DNA from 2 places in the Shewanella sp. SR43-4 genome. Region 2 is predicted to be linked to the other one. Evidence: predicted binding sites of a transcription regulator. Region 2 holds the regulator's gene; the other holds the start of a gene.
What was found. Region 2 encodes LexA, which represses DNA repair genes until DNA is damaged. Its sites were predicted from a motif close to TACTGTATNNNNATACAGTA; they were not measured.
Positions count from the first base shown of each region.

Region 1: H5123_RS04500 (YebG family protein) is a predicted target of LexA. The motif match lies at 2,086-2,105, and genes of this name have one in related genera.

Region 1 covers NZ_JACJEB010000003.1:145,545-153,404, forward strand. Annotated here, with positions in the region: gene H5123_RS04485 (PqiB family protein) at 1-584, opposite strand, end outside; gene H5123_RS04490 (paraquat-inducible protein A) at 571-1,284, opposite strand; gene H5123_RS04495 (paraquat-inducible protein A) at 1,277-1,903, opposite strand; gene H5123_RS04500 (YebG family protein) at 2,117-2,410, shown strand; gene H5123_RS04505 (GAF domain-containing protein) at 2,456-2,914, shown strand; gene proQ (RNA chaperone ProQ) at 3,191-3,802, shown strand; gene prc (carboxy terminal-processing peptidase) at 3,824-5,875, shown strand; gene pepN (aminopeptidase N) at 6,194-7,860, shown strand, end outside.
Region 2 covers NZ_JACJEB010000006.1:96,325-104,184, forward strand. Annotated here, with positions in the region: gene coxB (cytochrome c oxidase subunit II) at 1-1,566, opposite strand, end outside; gene H5123_RS08520 (cell division inhibitor SulA) at 1,963-2,469, opposite strand; gene lexA (transcriptional repressor LexA) at 2,466-3,080, opposite strand; gene plsB (glycerol-3-phosphate 1-O-acyltransferase PlsB) at 3,345-5,768, shown strand; gene mtr (tryptophan permease) at 5,768-7,024, shown strand; gene H5123_RS08540 (hypothetical protein) at 7,295-7,567, shown strand.

The DNA of each region.
Region 1 (7,860 bases), on a different contig from region 2:
ATTTGCTTATTACCATCTAAGCGATAGCTGACAACGCTGCCAACGGGTGCTTGACGGAAAAAGACTGGTGAACCTACATCAATAGAACCCAGTTTAGGCGATTTAAGCTCGATCATTATGCCTTCACTGCCGGGGAGAATTGCGGGTGCTTCGCGCTGTGCTTCAAATTCAGTTGCCGAACGGCCATCTCCGGGCTGGATGGCAATATAATTACCCGAAAATAGCGTATCTAAGCCTTCGACTCCGGTAATACTGGCTTTGGGTTTGACTAACCAAAACAAGGTGTTTTTATTCAAAAATGGGTCGGCGCGATAATCCATTACCACTTTGACATTAACACCTTTAAGGTCATCATCAATACCAATATCGGTGACTTTACCGACCGATAAACCTTGGTATTTTACTAATGTTTTACCAATATCAATGCCTGCGGCACTGGGAAAGTGGATTAAAATTTCAATGCCTGACTCTTTAATGCTTTTTACCCCTAACCAAGCACCCAATATTAAGGCGACAATAGGCAATAACCATATTGGCGAGAATAATTTTTTCTTAACAATTTTCGGTGATTCAATTTGTGTCATCGGTGTTTTCCAAGCGGTCCCAGAGTAAACGAGTATCTAACACTTTTGCCGCAAGTTGTGTCAGTAAGATCACTAACGCAAATGCAGTTGCAGCAGGTGCAGGTTTAGCATCTAACAGTTGTCCCATATTCACTAAAGCAACGGTTAATGAGATAACGAATAAGTCGAGCATCGACCAACGGCCAATCCATTCAATAATGTGAAAACCAACCATTAATTTTCTTTTTGATACCGGCAAGTTAAAACTGATGGCGGTTAAATAAGTGGCTAAGCCAAAAATCTTAAGCCAAGGTACTAAAATACTGGCAGTAAAAACAATTACCGCTATCGGCAACATGCCTGTTTGCACTAAATGGCTAATACCACTAAAAATAGTATCCTTAGTGACCACCCCGCGGTTTGTCAGGAGGGTGATAGGGTAGATGTTAGCGACGATAAGTAAAATAGTGGCTGTAATCAATAAAGCCCAACTCTGCTGGATACTGGCATAATTACGATTGCTCAATTGGCTAAAACAGCGCTGGCAATGATTTTTGCTGGTTAAATTCAGCTTGCGACAGACAGGGCATAAACATAAGCCTAACTTTTGCCCTTGCAAAGAGGCTTGAGCTTTTTTTGGGGCTTCCTGGTTAATATTTACATGAGGCTCTTCACTTGCTGAGGATAGCTCATTAGCGGGATTCATTGGAGTTTTAGGCATCAACATAACTCCACATGTGCTCAAGTTTATATTCACGTTGTAAAAAAAGAATGATGACAAACAGCATGGTAAAACTGAATGTCCCCATACCAAAATAGACATCAGAAAAATCAGATAGTTGGAATGCAGATACCAAGAAGCTGATGACATAAATTTCTAGCATGGTCATTTGTGATATCAAACCATGATTTTTTAGCAATGTCGTATAAGTTCTTTGCCAAAATGAGCTGTGCAATTCTAATTTGACAATAACAACTTGCGCCAGTATCGACAATATTAATAATCCAGGGGCGATAACAGCCGCAACCATTACCGCTAAGCCTACGACCCAATATCCTTCGGCCCAAACCGTCATAGCAGCCTGCATTACGGTCGTGGTTCTGACACTGCCAAGAAAGTGAATTTCGAGTACTGGTAACAAATTAGCGGGAATGAAAATAATTAACGCGGCAACGCATAGCGCCAACATACCATTGATAGAGCAGTACGGTGAATCATAGAGAACAGTATGACAACGCGGACAAATAGCGCGAGAACTAGAGGGTAACGCTCGTTTTCTCACTGCCAAATCACATGATCGGCATAGTATTATAGAATCATGATCATCAAATTCATTCATGAAAAATTAATCTAATCCATAGTGAAAATCATTATCGGGTAGCTAAGAGGTAAACCTCTCAACTTTGCCTCATATTGGCAAATAAATGTGTCATTTGTTAAAAGAAACTCATTAATGTGTATTTGATAATATCAGAATAATCAGAACACTTGCATCATAAGTTAACTATGTGAGATTCTATGCACTGTATATAAAAACAGTGAGGATTACATCATGGCAGTGATAACCCAATTTGTCGTGGTCAGAGAAGGGGTGGAAAAGATGACATTTATATCGAAAAAAGAGGCTGATGCCTACGATAAGATGCTCGATATTTCCGATAACCTAGTGCCTTTTCTTATAAAGGCAGATCTTGGACTCGATGAAAATAAGTGCGAACAGTTGGCATTTTATCTCGCAAACAATAAAGATGAGCTTTCTAACTTGCTAAAAGGCGTAGTACAGGTTAAAAACGCTCCTGCAGTTAAAACCAAAAAGACTACGGCTAAAAATACCGCTGCAGAATAGCCGTATTTCAAACTTTTGAAGTAGATACCAGCTTAAGGAATGGAAATGAAAACCGAATTTTACCAAACATTAAATCGTCAAGCTCAAGCGTTACTTGAAGGCGAAGATGATTTGATTGCGGCAATGGCAAATTTTTCAGCGTTGTTAAATGACAACCTTGAGGATCTCAACTGGGCTGGTTTTTACATCAAGCGTGGTGAACAGCTCGTCCTTGGTCCTTTCCAAGGTAAAGTTGCGTGCACTCGAATTGATATGGGCAAAGGTGTTTGTGGCACCGCTGCTGCAGAAAATATCACCCAACGCATCGCCGACGTGCATCAATTTGATGGTCATATAGCATGCGATTCTGCCAGTAATTCCGAAATAGTCATTCCTGTAAGGCAGGGCAATGAAGTGGTGGCAGTGTTAGATATTGACAGTCCATTACTCAATCGTTTCGATCAAGATGATCAAATTGGCTTAGAAAACATGGTAAAAAGTTTCGAAACTTGCCTATTTGGTTAAATAGCGAACAAAATAGATTAAATCATGGTCGCATTCGCTGTCGCGGGCTTTATAATATGCCGCTAAACGCATTTGTGCTGGATTTACTGATGAGCGATGATTAAGCTGAGAGTAAGTTTGGTTAAATTGTTAAGGTTTGTTTCAATGACTTTAGCAAACTGGCGGATAGTGATATTTTGTACGTTGAGCCTTAACGGTAAGGTTTAACGAAAGATGAACGACTGCATGGCAAATTTCTGCCGCATAATCAGTCCCTTTATTAACGTGGAAGTAAAAATGGAATCAACAGACAAGTTGACCGACACCAACGCAATTTTAGCGTATTTATATGAAACCTTTCCTTTATGCTTTATTGCAGAAGGTGAAACTAAGCCATTAAAAATTGGTCTGTTTCAAGATTTGGCTGAACGGTTAGCTGATGATTCTAAAGTCAGTAAAACACAACTACGTGTAGCGCTTCGTCGTTACACCAGCAGCTGGCGCTATTTGAAAGGCGTTAAAGCGGGCGCTAAACGTATTGATCTTGACGGTAATGAATGTGCTGAATTAGAGCAAGAGCATATTGACCATGCTATTTTGACGCTCAAAGAGAGCCAAGATAAAGCCAAAGCAAAACGTCAAGCTTTAGCACCCAAAAAGCCGGCTAAGAAAGTGGCACCTAAACGCGCTCCAGCTGTCAAAAAAGAACGTCCAGCGCCAGTCGTTGCTCCTGTGATTCAACTTGTGCCAGCTAAGCTTGAAGATTTAAAACAAAAACAACGCGTTAATGTTAAGTTAGGTGCTACCCCAGTACCAGGTGTTGTGACTGATATTAATAAAGAAGATGTGCATGTTCAGTTAGATTCTGGCTTGTCCATCAAAGTACGTGCAGAGCACATACTATTATAGAAATTTAAGGAGTACTTGTTGATGCGAAAACTTACCTTGGCCGCGTCAATTGCCAGTTTATTTGTCGGCTTTTCGGCATGGGCAATTTCACCAACGATTCAAATCAGCGAGTTACCTAAACTAGCACAAGAGCCACAACATAAAGTGGCTAGCAAGCGAGTGACAACATTGTTCACTCGCTCGCATTATCATCGCTTTAATCTTGATAATGCATTTTCTGAACAAATATATTCCCGCTTTCTTGAGCAGCTTGATTATCGTCGAAATGTACTAACTGCGGCAGATATTGCGAGCTTTAGTCAGTATAAAGAACAGTTTGATAATATGGTCGAGTCTGGCGATATTAGCCCCGCCTTTGCTATGTATGAAGTTGTGCAACAACGTCGCTACGAACGTTTTGCTTATGCTTTATCTTTGCTCGATAAAGAGTTTGACTTTACCCAAGCAGGCGATGCTTATGAATTTGATCGCAAAGATGCACAATGGCCAAAAGATGAAGCTGAAGTTAATGAGCTTTGGCGTCAGCGGGTTAAGTATGATGCATTAAATCTCAAGTTGACTGGTAAAAAATGGCCTGAAATTGTTGAAGTGCTCGAGAAACGTTACAACAATGCCATTAAACGTTTAAGCCAAACCCAAAGCGAAGACGTATTTCAAACCGTAATGAATGCGTTTGCTCGCAGCGTTGAACCTCACACCAGTTACTTATCTCCACGTAATGCTGAACGTTTCCAAATGGAAATGAACCTAAGCTTAGAGGGCATTGGTGCTGTGTTGCAAATGGATGATGATTACACTGTTATCAAAAGTTTAGTGGCAGGAGGCCCTGCTGCCAACAGTGATAAATTATCGCCAGAAGATAAAATTGTTGGTGTTGGTCAAAAAGACGGTGGCATTGTTGATGTTATTGGCTGGCGTTTAGATGATGTGGTTGATTTGATCAAAGGTCCAAAGGGTAGCGAAGTTGTATTACAAATTTTACCCAAAAAAGGTGGCGCAAATGCTAAACCTTTTGAAGTGGTCATTACCCGTGACAAAATTCGTTTAGAAGATCGCGCAGCTACCTCAAAAGTAATTGAACCTAAAGAAGGTCAGTACGCCAATCGTAAAGTCGGTGTGATTCAAATCCCTGGATTTTACATGAATCTGTCGCAAGACGTGGCTAAAGAAATCGCTAAACTTGAAAAAGACAATGTTGAAGGCATTATTATTGACCTTCGTGGTAATGGTGGTGGGGCGTTAACTGAAGCCACATTATTGACCGGATTGTTTATTGATCAAGGGCCTGTTGTGCAAATTCGTGACGCCAATGGTGGTATTAATCAAAATCGTGATAATGATGGTATTAGTGCATACAGTGGTCCACTGACTGTGATGGTAGATCGTTACAGTGCATCTGCATCAGAGATTTTTGCTGCGGCTTTACAAGACTATGATCGCGCTTTGATTGTGGGTGAATCGACTTATGGTAAAGGCACGGTTCAGCAGCATAAAAGTTTAGGTCGAATTTATGACATGTATGAAAAACCAATTGGTCATGTTCAGTATACCATTGCCAAGTTTTACCGTATCAATGGTGGCAGCACACAACGTAAGGGTGTTACCCCAGATGTGCGCTTGCCTACTGCTTTAGAAGCGGGTGAATATGGTGAATCGGAAGAGAAAAATGCGCTTCCGTGGGATAAAGTTCCTGCTGCTCAATACACTACATTAGGCAATATTACACCTATGTTGATAAGTTCTCTTGATGTTAAACATCAAGCGCGGATCAGCAATGACGAAGAGTTTAGTTATATTTATCAAGATATAGCTGAATTCAAAAAGCATCACAATGACAAAACCATCTCGCTTGTTGAAAGTGAACGTCTTGCTTCTCGTGAAGATGATGACAAGCGTGCACTCGATCGAGAAAATGCCCGAAGAGAGCACGATGGTTTAGCAATTGTTAAGTCACTAGATGATATAGAAAAGACCGATGACAGTAAGTTACCGGATGCCTTTTTAGATGAAACGGCTTATATCACGCTTGATATGGCGGATGCAGAGAAATTGGCAAAAACAAACTCAAAGTGATTTTGTGTGACAGTTAACAAACGCGCTTAGGCGCGTTTTTTCTTAATAATAACAACCTCAGCTCTGGATATAAACGGTTGCAAACAGTCCTTCGCATCTCTAACTGCGTTGTGTCGACTTGCAGTAGGTTAACTGCGGTCGATTCGGCTTGTTAGTAAAATGACCTTTTTGAGGTGGAATAGGCAGCATATTGATATTTTATCCCATTTATCCAATCACTTAACCACGGCTGAAGTGAAATAAAAACAATACCAATTCGATAACGTTCCCACACAAGTTTAATCATATTGGCATGAGTACCATTGAAAAGGATCCTGTATGAACCAAGCGCAAGAGAAACACCTCAAAGATTATACTAAGCCTGCATTTACCATTTCTCATGTAGATTTAAACGTTATTCTTGATGGCAAGAATACCAAAGTAACGGCTGTTAGTAAGGTGATCCGTAATGGCCAACATCAGCATGATTTAGTGCTTGATGGTGAACAACTCTCTCTGAGCTCAGTCAAGCTTAATGGTACAACGGCAAACTATCGTCAACACGAAAGCCAATTAACGATCACCACTGAGCTAAATGAGTTTGAATTAGAGGTGGTTACTTTACTTGACCCTGAGGCAAATTCGAGTCTTGAAGGTCTTTACATGTCTGATGGTGCTTATTGCACGCAATGTGAAGCCGAAGGATTTCGTCGCATTACTTACTTTTTAGACAGACCCGATGTTTTGGCTATTTATACCGTACGTATTGAAGCCGATAAACATGCTTTTCCTTTTTTGTTAAGTAACGGTAATTTAATTGATAAAGGCGAGATGCCACGTTCTGGACGTCACTTTGTTAAGTGGCATGATCCATTTCCAAAACCAAGTTACTTATTTGCAGTTGTCGCTGGTGACTTTGATTTGCTTAATGACAGCTATACCACTCAGTCTGGTCGAGAGGTGACACTGCAAGTTTTTGTTGATAAAGGTAATTTACATAAAGCCGATCACGCGATGGCGTCATTGAAAAAATCGATGAAATGGGATGAAACCCGTTTTGGTCTTGAGTACGATCTCGACATCTATATGATTGTGGCAGTTGATTTTTTCAATATGGGAGCGATGGAAAATAAAGGTTTGAATGTGTTTAATACTAAATACGTTCTTGCTGATAAAGCCAGTGCTACTGACGAAGATTATCACGGCATTGAGTCAGTTGTTGGTCATGAGTACTTTCACAACTGGACGGGTAACCGAGTAACCTGTCGTGATTGGTTTCAACTGAGTTTAAAAGAAGGCTTAACCGTTTTTCGCGATCAAGAATTTAGTTCTGATGTGGGGTCTCGCGCTGTTAATCGTATCCAAGCCATTCGCGTGATGAAAAATCAACAGTTTGCTGAAGACACCGGTCCTATGTCTCATCCTATTCGTCCTGAAAGTGTGATTGAAATGAACAATTTCTACACAGTGACGGTTTATAACAAGGGTGCTGAAGTGATCCGCATGATGCACACTATTCTAGGTGAGGCCGGTTTTCAAGCGGGGATGAAGTGCTATTTCGAACGTCATGATGGTCAAGCTGTAACTTGCGATGATTTTGTTAATGCCATGCAAGATGCCAGCGGTAAAGACTTAACCTTATTCCGTCGTTGGTACAGCCAAGCGGGTACACCAGTCGTCACGGTCAAAGATCATTTCGATGCAGACAAGGGCGAATATCATTTAACTGTTACTCAGCAGGTGGTATCACAAGGTGTAAAGGGCCAAACACTGCATATACCTTTTAGTGTGGAGTTATTGGACCGAGCGGGACAGTCCATTGTCAATAAAGTACTTGATGTGACACAAGCCAGCCAAACATTTGTGTTTGATGGACTGGACAGTGCGCCTACAGCCTCCTTGCTTCAAGATTTTTCTGCACCGGTGAAACTCGTTTACGATTTTAGCATTGACCAGCTTGTTCATCTTATGCGCCATGCATCGAGTGAAGTTGCACGCTGGGAAGC
Region 2 (7,860 bases):
CGCCTCGCCAGAATTATTGCCCCACGCATTGCGCTCATAAGTAATCACCGCAGCCATCTTTTGTGGGCTAAGTTGACTACTAAATGCCTGCATCGCGGTGCCTGGTTTACCGTGCATAACGATATCGATATGTCCGCTAACCGGTCCGGTAACCACAGGGCTGCCAATAAGTGAAGGGAAAGCGCCTGGCAAACCAGCACCAGTGGCTTGATGACATGCGGCGCAAGTGGTGGCATAAACCTGCTCACCTTCTGTGATTAATTGCTCCAAGGTTAAGGTGGGCAGATCTTCAACGGCAACAACCTCTGGCGTTACAGCCTTTACGACGGTTTCAAGAGCCTGAGTCGCTTTTTCTGTCGCAGTATTGGTACTCTCAGTTGCTGTTGCGGCCATTGTGCTTTCAGTCTTATTTGCTTCAGTACTTGCTTCAGTACTTGCTTCATTGCCGCCAGAGAAATTACTCACATCAGCAGCTTGAACAACATCACCGGTATTATTGCCCCAAGCATTACGCTCAAAGGTAATCACTGCGGCAATCTCTTGGGCGGTAAGTTGCTTGGCAAAGGCTTGCATTGCGGTTCCTGGTTTACCGTTTAAGACGATGTTGAGGTGACCTGCAATAGGGCCTTTTATGATAGGACTGCCAATTAGTGATGGGAATACGCCTGGAAGGCCGGCACCATTAGGTTGGTGACAAGCGGCGCAACGAGCAAGATAGATCTGTTCACCTTGGGTGGTTAACTCTTCAAGAGATAAGGTTTGTGACAGTGATGCTGCTGCCGCAGCAGCGGCATTACTGGCCAGTTGCTTTTGCTCTACTAACCAGTTATCAAAATCTGTCTCTGATAATGCTTGCACCACAATGGGCATAAATCCATGGTCTTTACCGCACAATTCGGCACATTGGCCACGATAAATTCCGGGCTTATCAATGCGGGTCCATGCTTCATTAATAAAGCCTGGATTGGCATCTTTTTTAACCGCAAAAGCCGGAACCCACCATGAGTGGATCACATCATCTGATGTCATTAAAAAACGCACTTTTTGGTTAATGGGCAGTACGAGTGGTTTATCGACTTCAAGAAGATAATGCTCTCCTTTAGCCTCTATGCCATCGATTTGATCTCTGGGGGTCGATAATGTGCTGTAAAATTCGATGTCTTTATCAAAATAGCTGTAATGCCATTTCCACTGCGACCCAGTAATTTTGATGGTGAGATCCGCATTGCTGGGGTCTTCCATGGCAATTAAGGTTTTAGTGGCTGGAATAGCCATGGCGATTAAGATGATGAAAGGAATGACGGTCCAAGCTATTTCCACTTTAGTACTTTCGTGAAAATTTGCCGCAACAGCGCCTTTTGATTTGCGATGGTAAATCATTGAATAAATCATGATCCCAAACACCACTAACCCAATGGCACAACAGATATAAAGTATCGTCATGTGGAGGCCATAAACCTTACCACTGATATCTGTCACGCCTTGAGTCATGTTGAGGGACATTTCTGATGCCCCAAGCGGAAGTGCTATAAACACCACCAGTAAACAATACCACCATTGCTTCACAAGACTGCTCCTCTGTTCATTGCAAATAGCAATTACAAAGAAAAGTCACACAGTAATTCTCTGCTCTATGCAAACTTTTCGGTTCCCGAAAAAAGTTTGATGACCTCAAAGTACCTTGGTGGCAGTAAACAGGTTGTTTACGGTTTTATTATTAGCGGTGCACCACGCTTGTACCTACTACTGAACTTATCAATATTGAGTTGGCTCATTTGTCTGAAAGTAATCTTAATCACTGTCATTCATGTCCAATTAAAGATGAATAATATTTCATCCTTGGGAACAACATTAGCTGTAGATTAAACATTGATCAAGATCACTTTGTTGGCTAATTGACTGAAAAAAGATGAAAAAAAAGCCCTGAATTCAATACAGGGCTTGGTAAGTAAGGGTTAATGCTTAGTGAAATGAGCAAAAATTACTTGTTCCATTTATTAATGTAGGGCTAACAAGTTGATGTTTGTGAGGTAAGTGAGCATTCACATCCTCAATTACCACACCTAAAGCCCGTGCACTTTTAGCCACAATTTCTAATCGACGACTATCACGAGCGTCAAGTGAGCTTGTCCAAGTGACGACAGCACTTGATGTTCCACTGGTAAGCGCTTTTTCCATCGCCCATAAGGTTTCGACTTCGTCTTTAGTGTGCACCAGTAAAATACGGTCCATTCTCACGCCAGCATTTGCCAGCATATGTTTATAGCCAATGTGTGGTGGGCTAATTAACACAATCCATCGACCTTGTTGGCTCAATGTGGCGAGTTGACTACACAACTGGCTCAACTCAGCTTCACCTTGGGTGACTGTTTGTAATGTGCGAATGGTTTGGTTGCCATGCAATTCTGTTTCAGCTAAATCTACCCATAAGCCTGGGTGACGTGGCGCGATGCCCATTAGTTTGTTCATAACCAATCTCCATTACGGATAACGCCAACGGCAAGCCCTTCGATGGTTAGGCTTTGGCAACTTAAATCAACTTTAATCGGGGTGTAATCGTCATTTTCTGCGTGCAGATAAATCACATTACCTTTTTGTTCAAATCGTTTTACGGTGACGTCATCATCAACACGCGCTACTACAACTTGGCCATTACGTGCTTGTTGCATTTTATGAACCGCGAGTAAATCGCCTTCTAAAATACCGATGTTCTTCATGCTGTCACCACGAACGCGCAACAGAAAGTCTGCGGCAGGTTTAAACATGCTCGGGTCGACTTGATAATACTGTTCAACGTGCTCTTGAGCCAAAATAGGCTCACCAGCTGCAACTTGTCCAATCAGAGGCAAACCGGTTTCAATCTGTTCTTCATGAGGTAAGCGAATACCTCGAGAGGTTCCAGGCATGATCTCGATAAAGCCTTTTTTGGCTAATGCTTTTAAATGCTCTTCGGCAGCATTAGCACTTTTAAAGCCAAGACGTTTCGCAATTTCAGCACGAGTGGGTGGCATACCTGTTTCGGCGATATTGTTTTTAATTAAGTCTAATATTTCTGCTTGGCGCGGCGTTAACGGTCTCATGATGATTCCTGTCTTTTTATACAGTGACTGTCATTATATACAGTGTTTGTGTTCGTGCAAGTATTAACCAACTATTTTTTGTGTTTTATTGGTTTTTTGTAACTTAAATTGATGTTTTTATTAGTTATTATATATTTTTTATCTTGCACTATGCCTTAAAGTGAGAGCTTACGCGTAAAGATAAGTCGGCCAGATAGTGTAAGCAGGGTGGTTTCTGGTATCCTATACGATAATATTACAATGGCTTATGTTGCGAAAATAACCATGTCAAAACCAGATTCAATATTTTTACAAGCATTAAAATGGGTTCAGAAATGGATGGTACAGACCATTGTGGTGCCCCATGATCCGTTTGATGACCTCAATATAGATCCGACCAAGCCCTTGGTTTATTTGATGAAAACGGAATCTATTAGTGATATTGCCGCCTTGAGCGAAATCACTGAAGGATTTGGTATGCCAAGTCCTTATGAGCCGTTACAGCTTGATGGTTTAAGAGTGCCTCGAGTGGTGTGTTTAGAGGGGCGTAAACCTCTATTTGGTAAACGTGAAAGTGGTGAGAAGTTCCTTAATTATTTTACCCGTTTATTATCGCTTCATAGTGAGAATGCTGACCTTGATATTCAATTAGTGCCAGTTTGTCTTTATTGGGGACGTACTCCTGGTAAGGAAGAAGACAGCATGACAGCGGCTGTTTTTGAAAGAGAAAACCCAACTTGGTTACGTAAGTGGCTGATGATTTTATTTTTAGGGCGACATAATTTTGTGCAGTTTTCTAATGCGTTATCGCTGCGCCATATGGCGGATGAGCACGGTACAGATAAAAGAATTGCGCATAAATTAACCCGTGTCGCGCGAGTGCATTTCCGTCGCCAACGTAAAGTTATGACAGGGCCACAATTACCTAATCGTCAAATGCTATTTGCCTCTTTATTAAAGTCAGATTCAATTAAAAAGGCTATTGAAGAAGAAGCGGTCAACAAAAAAGTATCTCCTGAAAAAGCCCGTGAAACTGCGATTGAATACCTCGATGAAATTGCCGCAGACTATTCAGATAGTTTAGTGCGCATTGCCGAGCGTTTTCTCACTTGGTTATGGAATAAATTATATAGCGGTATCAATATCAAAGGTGCTGAACAGGTAAGACAGCTTCACCATGATGGCCATGAAATTGTCTACGTACCTTGTCATCGCAGCCATATGGATTACTTGTTGCTGTCATACATTTTGTATTATCAGGGTATGGTTCCGCCGCATATTGCGGCCGGTATTAACTTGAACTTTTGGCCAGCAGGGCCAATGTTCCGCCGTGGTGGAGCATTCTTCATCCGCCGCAGCTTTAATGGTAATAAACTGTATACCGCAGTATTTCGTGAGTATTTAGATCAGTTATTTGCTAAAGGTTATTCGGTTGAGTATTTCACCGAAGGTGGGCGTTCGCGTACAGGGCGTTTACTTGCGCCTAAAACCGGCATGTTGGCAATGACCATAAACAGTGTACTACGCGGCATAGAGCGCCCAGTGACGTTAGTGCCAGTATATTTAGGTTATGATCATGTGATGGAAGTGGCCACTTACCACAAAGAATTAAGCGGCAAGAAAAAGAAAAAAGAATCTGTTTGGCAGTTATTTGGTGCGCTGCGTAAACTCGGCAATTTTGGCCAAGGTTATGTTAATTTTGGTGAGCCGATTAACTTACAGCACTTCTTAAATCAACAAGCGCCAGAATGGCGTAGCGAACTGGCGAAAGAGCCTGATCAAAAACCATCGTGGTTTACTCCATCGGTTAATTTACTCGCTAACCGCGTGATGACCAATATTAACGGTGCTGCCGCCGCGAGCTCGGTAACATTAACCAGTTTAGTGTTATTAGCCTCAGAGCAAAATGCATTAGAAAGAAGTCAGTTAGAACGCCAACTTGATCTGTATTTAGCCTTATTGAAAACCGTACCTTATACCGATTACGCATCGGTCGCCGAGGGTGATGGTAAGTCGATTGTTGATCATTGTTTGTCGTTAAATAAGTTTGTTAGTACCAAAGATTCTATTGGTGAGATTATTTCTGTTGATGAAAAAATTGCCATCACCATGAGTTATTACCGTAATAATATTATTCATTTAATGGCGATACCGTCATTAATTGCCAGTTGTTTATTGCGCTATGATGACTGCGATCGCGCGCGCATTCATGCCATCGTGATGGATTTTTATCCATTGTTGAAAGCAGAGTTATTTATGGGCATTGATGATGTGCCTAAATATGTTGATGGCGTTTTAGACTTTATGCTTGAGCAAGGTTTGTTGAGCGACAATGATAACTTTGTCATCACGCCTCGTCATATTACCCAAGTATTACTTCTGGCTGAAACGATCAGTGAGACCTTGCAGCGTTATGCCATTATCTTTAATTTACTGGCGATAAAGCCTGAGCTTGAACGTTCTGCTCTTGAAACCGACAGTCACTTGTTGGCCCAACGACTAGGCGCACTTCACGGGATTACCGCTCCAGAGTTTTATGACAAAAAACTGTATAACACCTTGAGTGTTAAGTTAAAAGAACTAGGTTACTTATGCAGTGTTGAACATCGTGACGAAGTGATCAGAATTCGAGATCATGCCAACAAGTTACTGAGTTCGTCAGTGAAACAAACCATAGTAGACAGTGTGGATGCGGAGCACGGACAATAATGGCAAACCATATGAATGCGGCCAAGCATCGCACTAGTGGTAAGTCAGTATTGGGTGGGGCGATGATCATTGCTGGCACTACAGTGGGTGCGGGAATGTTTTCCTTGCCAGTTGTTGGTGCAGGGATGTGGTTTGGTTACTCAATAGCGATGTTGCTCGGCGTCTGGTTTTGCATGCTAATGTCGGGTTTGCTGTTATTAGAAGCTAACTTGCATTTTGAACCCGGTGACAGTTTCGATACCTTAACTCGAGTAACCCTAGGGCAGTTTTGGCGAGTCATTAACGGCGTCTCTATAGCCTTTGTGTTGTACATTTTAACTTATGCCTATATCAGTGGTGGCGGATCGATTGTTAATCACAGTTTATCGGCATTGGGTGTCAGTCTACCTCAGAGTGTGGCAGGGTTAGTGTTTGCCGTGGTGCTGGCGCTAGTGGTATTTGTCAGTACTAAAGCGGTTGATCGCATTACCACCATCATGCTTGGTGGCATGGTCATTACCTTCTTCTTGGCCATTGGTAATTTATTGATCGATATCGATACCGTGAAACTGGTATCACCCGATGGTGAGTCGCGTTACTTACCTTATCTGCTCGCTGCGATTCCTTTTGGCTTAGCCAGTTTTGGTTATCACGGTAACGTACCCAGTTTAGTTAAATATTACGGTAAAGATGCTAAAACCATTGTTAAGGCTATCATTAGCGGAACCACAATCGCATTAGTGATTTATGTGTGTTGGTTAGTGGCAACTATGGGTAATATTCAGCGCAGCCAGTTTGCCGATGTTATTGCCCAAGGCGGTAATATTGGGGTGTTAGTTGCAGCGTTGTCAGGGGTTATTGCCAGCCAATGGCTTGATAGCATGTTGACCCTGTTTGCCAATCTTGCCGTGGCATCATCATTTTTAGGTGTCACATTAGGTCTGTTTGACTACCTTGCTGATCTATTTGGTTTTGATGATTCGCGCACCGGACGGATTAAAACTGCAGCGGTTACGTTTATCCCGCCAACAATATTGGGCTTGCTGTTTCCGAATGGGTTTATCCTCGCCATTGGTTTTGCTGCACTTGCAGCCACCATATGGGCTGTGATTGTTCCAGCTTTGCTGGCTTATAAGGTGAGGCAGCAGTATCCCGATTATGTTGGCTTTAAGGTGCCAGGCGGAACGCCACTGATTGTGCTTGTGGTGTTGTTTGGGATAGTGACCGCAACATGTCACTTACTGGCAATGGCAGATATCTTACCGGTATTTAAATAACCGCAACTTGTTACAATCGAATTATAATTATTCAGAAAGCCTTCGTTTGAAGGCTTTTTTGTTTGTGACTATTCTGGCTGATGTTTAACAACCAATGGTATGTTGGTCAATAAGCTATTTGCTGGCATGATAGCAATAACCATATCCTCAATTGGATGGTTTATGTTGCCGTTGATGACGCTGATACTTCAATTGCAAAGCGCTATTTTGGGCATAATCGTGGTATCTGTAATAGATACTCATTAAGTGTATTTAGGCAAGGATGAGCAAATGACACAGAATAACACCCAAGCCGAGTTGGCTAGAATTCATCGCAGTATGATGATAGTCGCCTTAATTGATTTCCCTGGAGCACTGTTGTTTGGTCTAGGCATTTACGGTTTAGTTGCCGGATTTGACCAAGATTTTTTACCTATACTCGCTAACCAAGCTGTCATTGTTAATGTCATGTTGCTTTTAGGTGCTGTGATTATGGCGTGGGGCATGTTTCGCATGGTAATGCTTGCTCGTGAAAAGCAACTCTTATTACAACAACGTAAGTGAGATATTGATTAACTTAGCTTATTTTGTTCGGTTAAGTTTGATTGATCACATGATTTAATTGCTACTCACTACCTGCTGCAAGTGTGCTACAGGATAGCGAATGTCGCGATTACAAAGGTGTGATAGAGCGGTTTAGTGCTGACTTACTTTTGTCCGTTTCTAAGTCAAGAAAACGAACTCGTTGTGCCTAAATTTTGTTGGCCTTCGAATGAAGGTTTGGCATTTTTTATGTTTGGTTGAGTCGTGTTTAGCTGAGTGGGTGTTGGTTAAATGAGTTTGAAGCTTGTACCTTC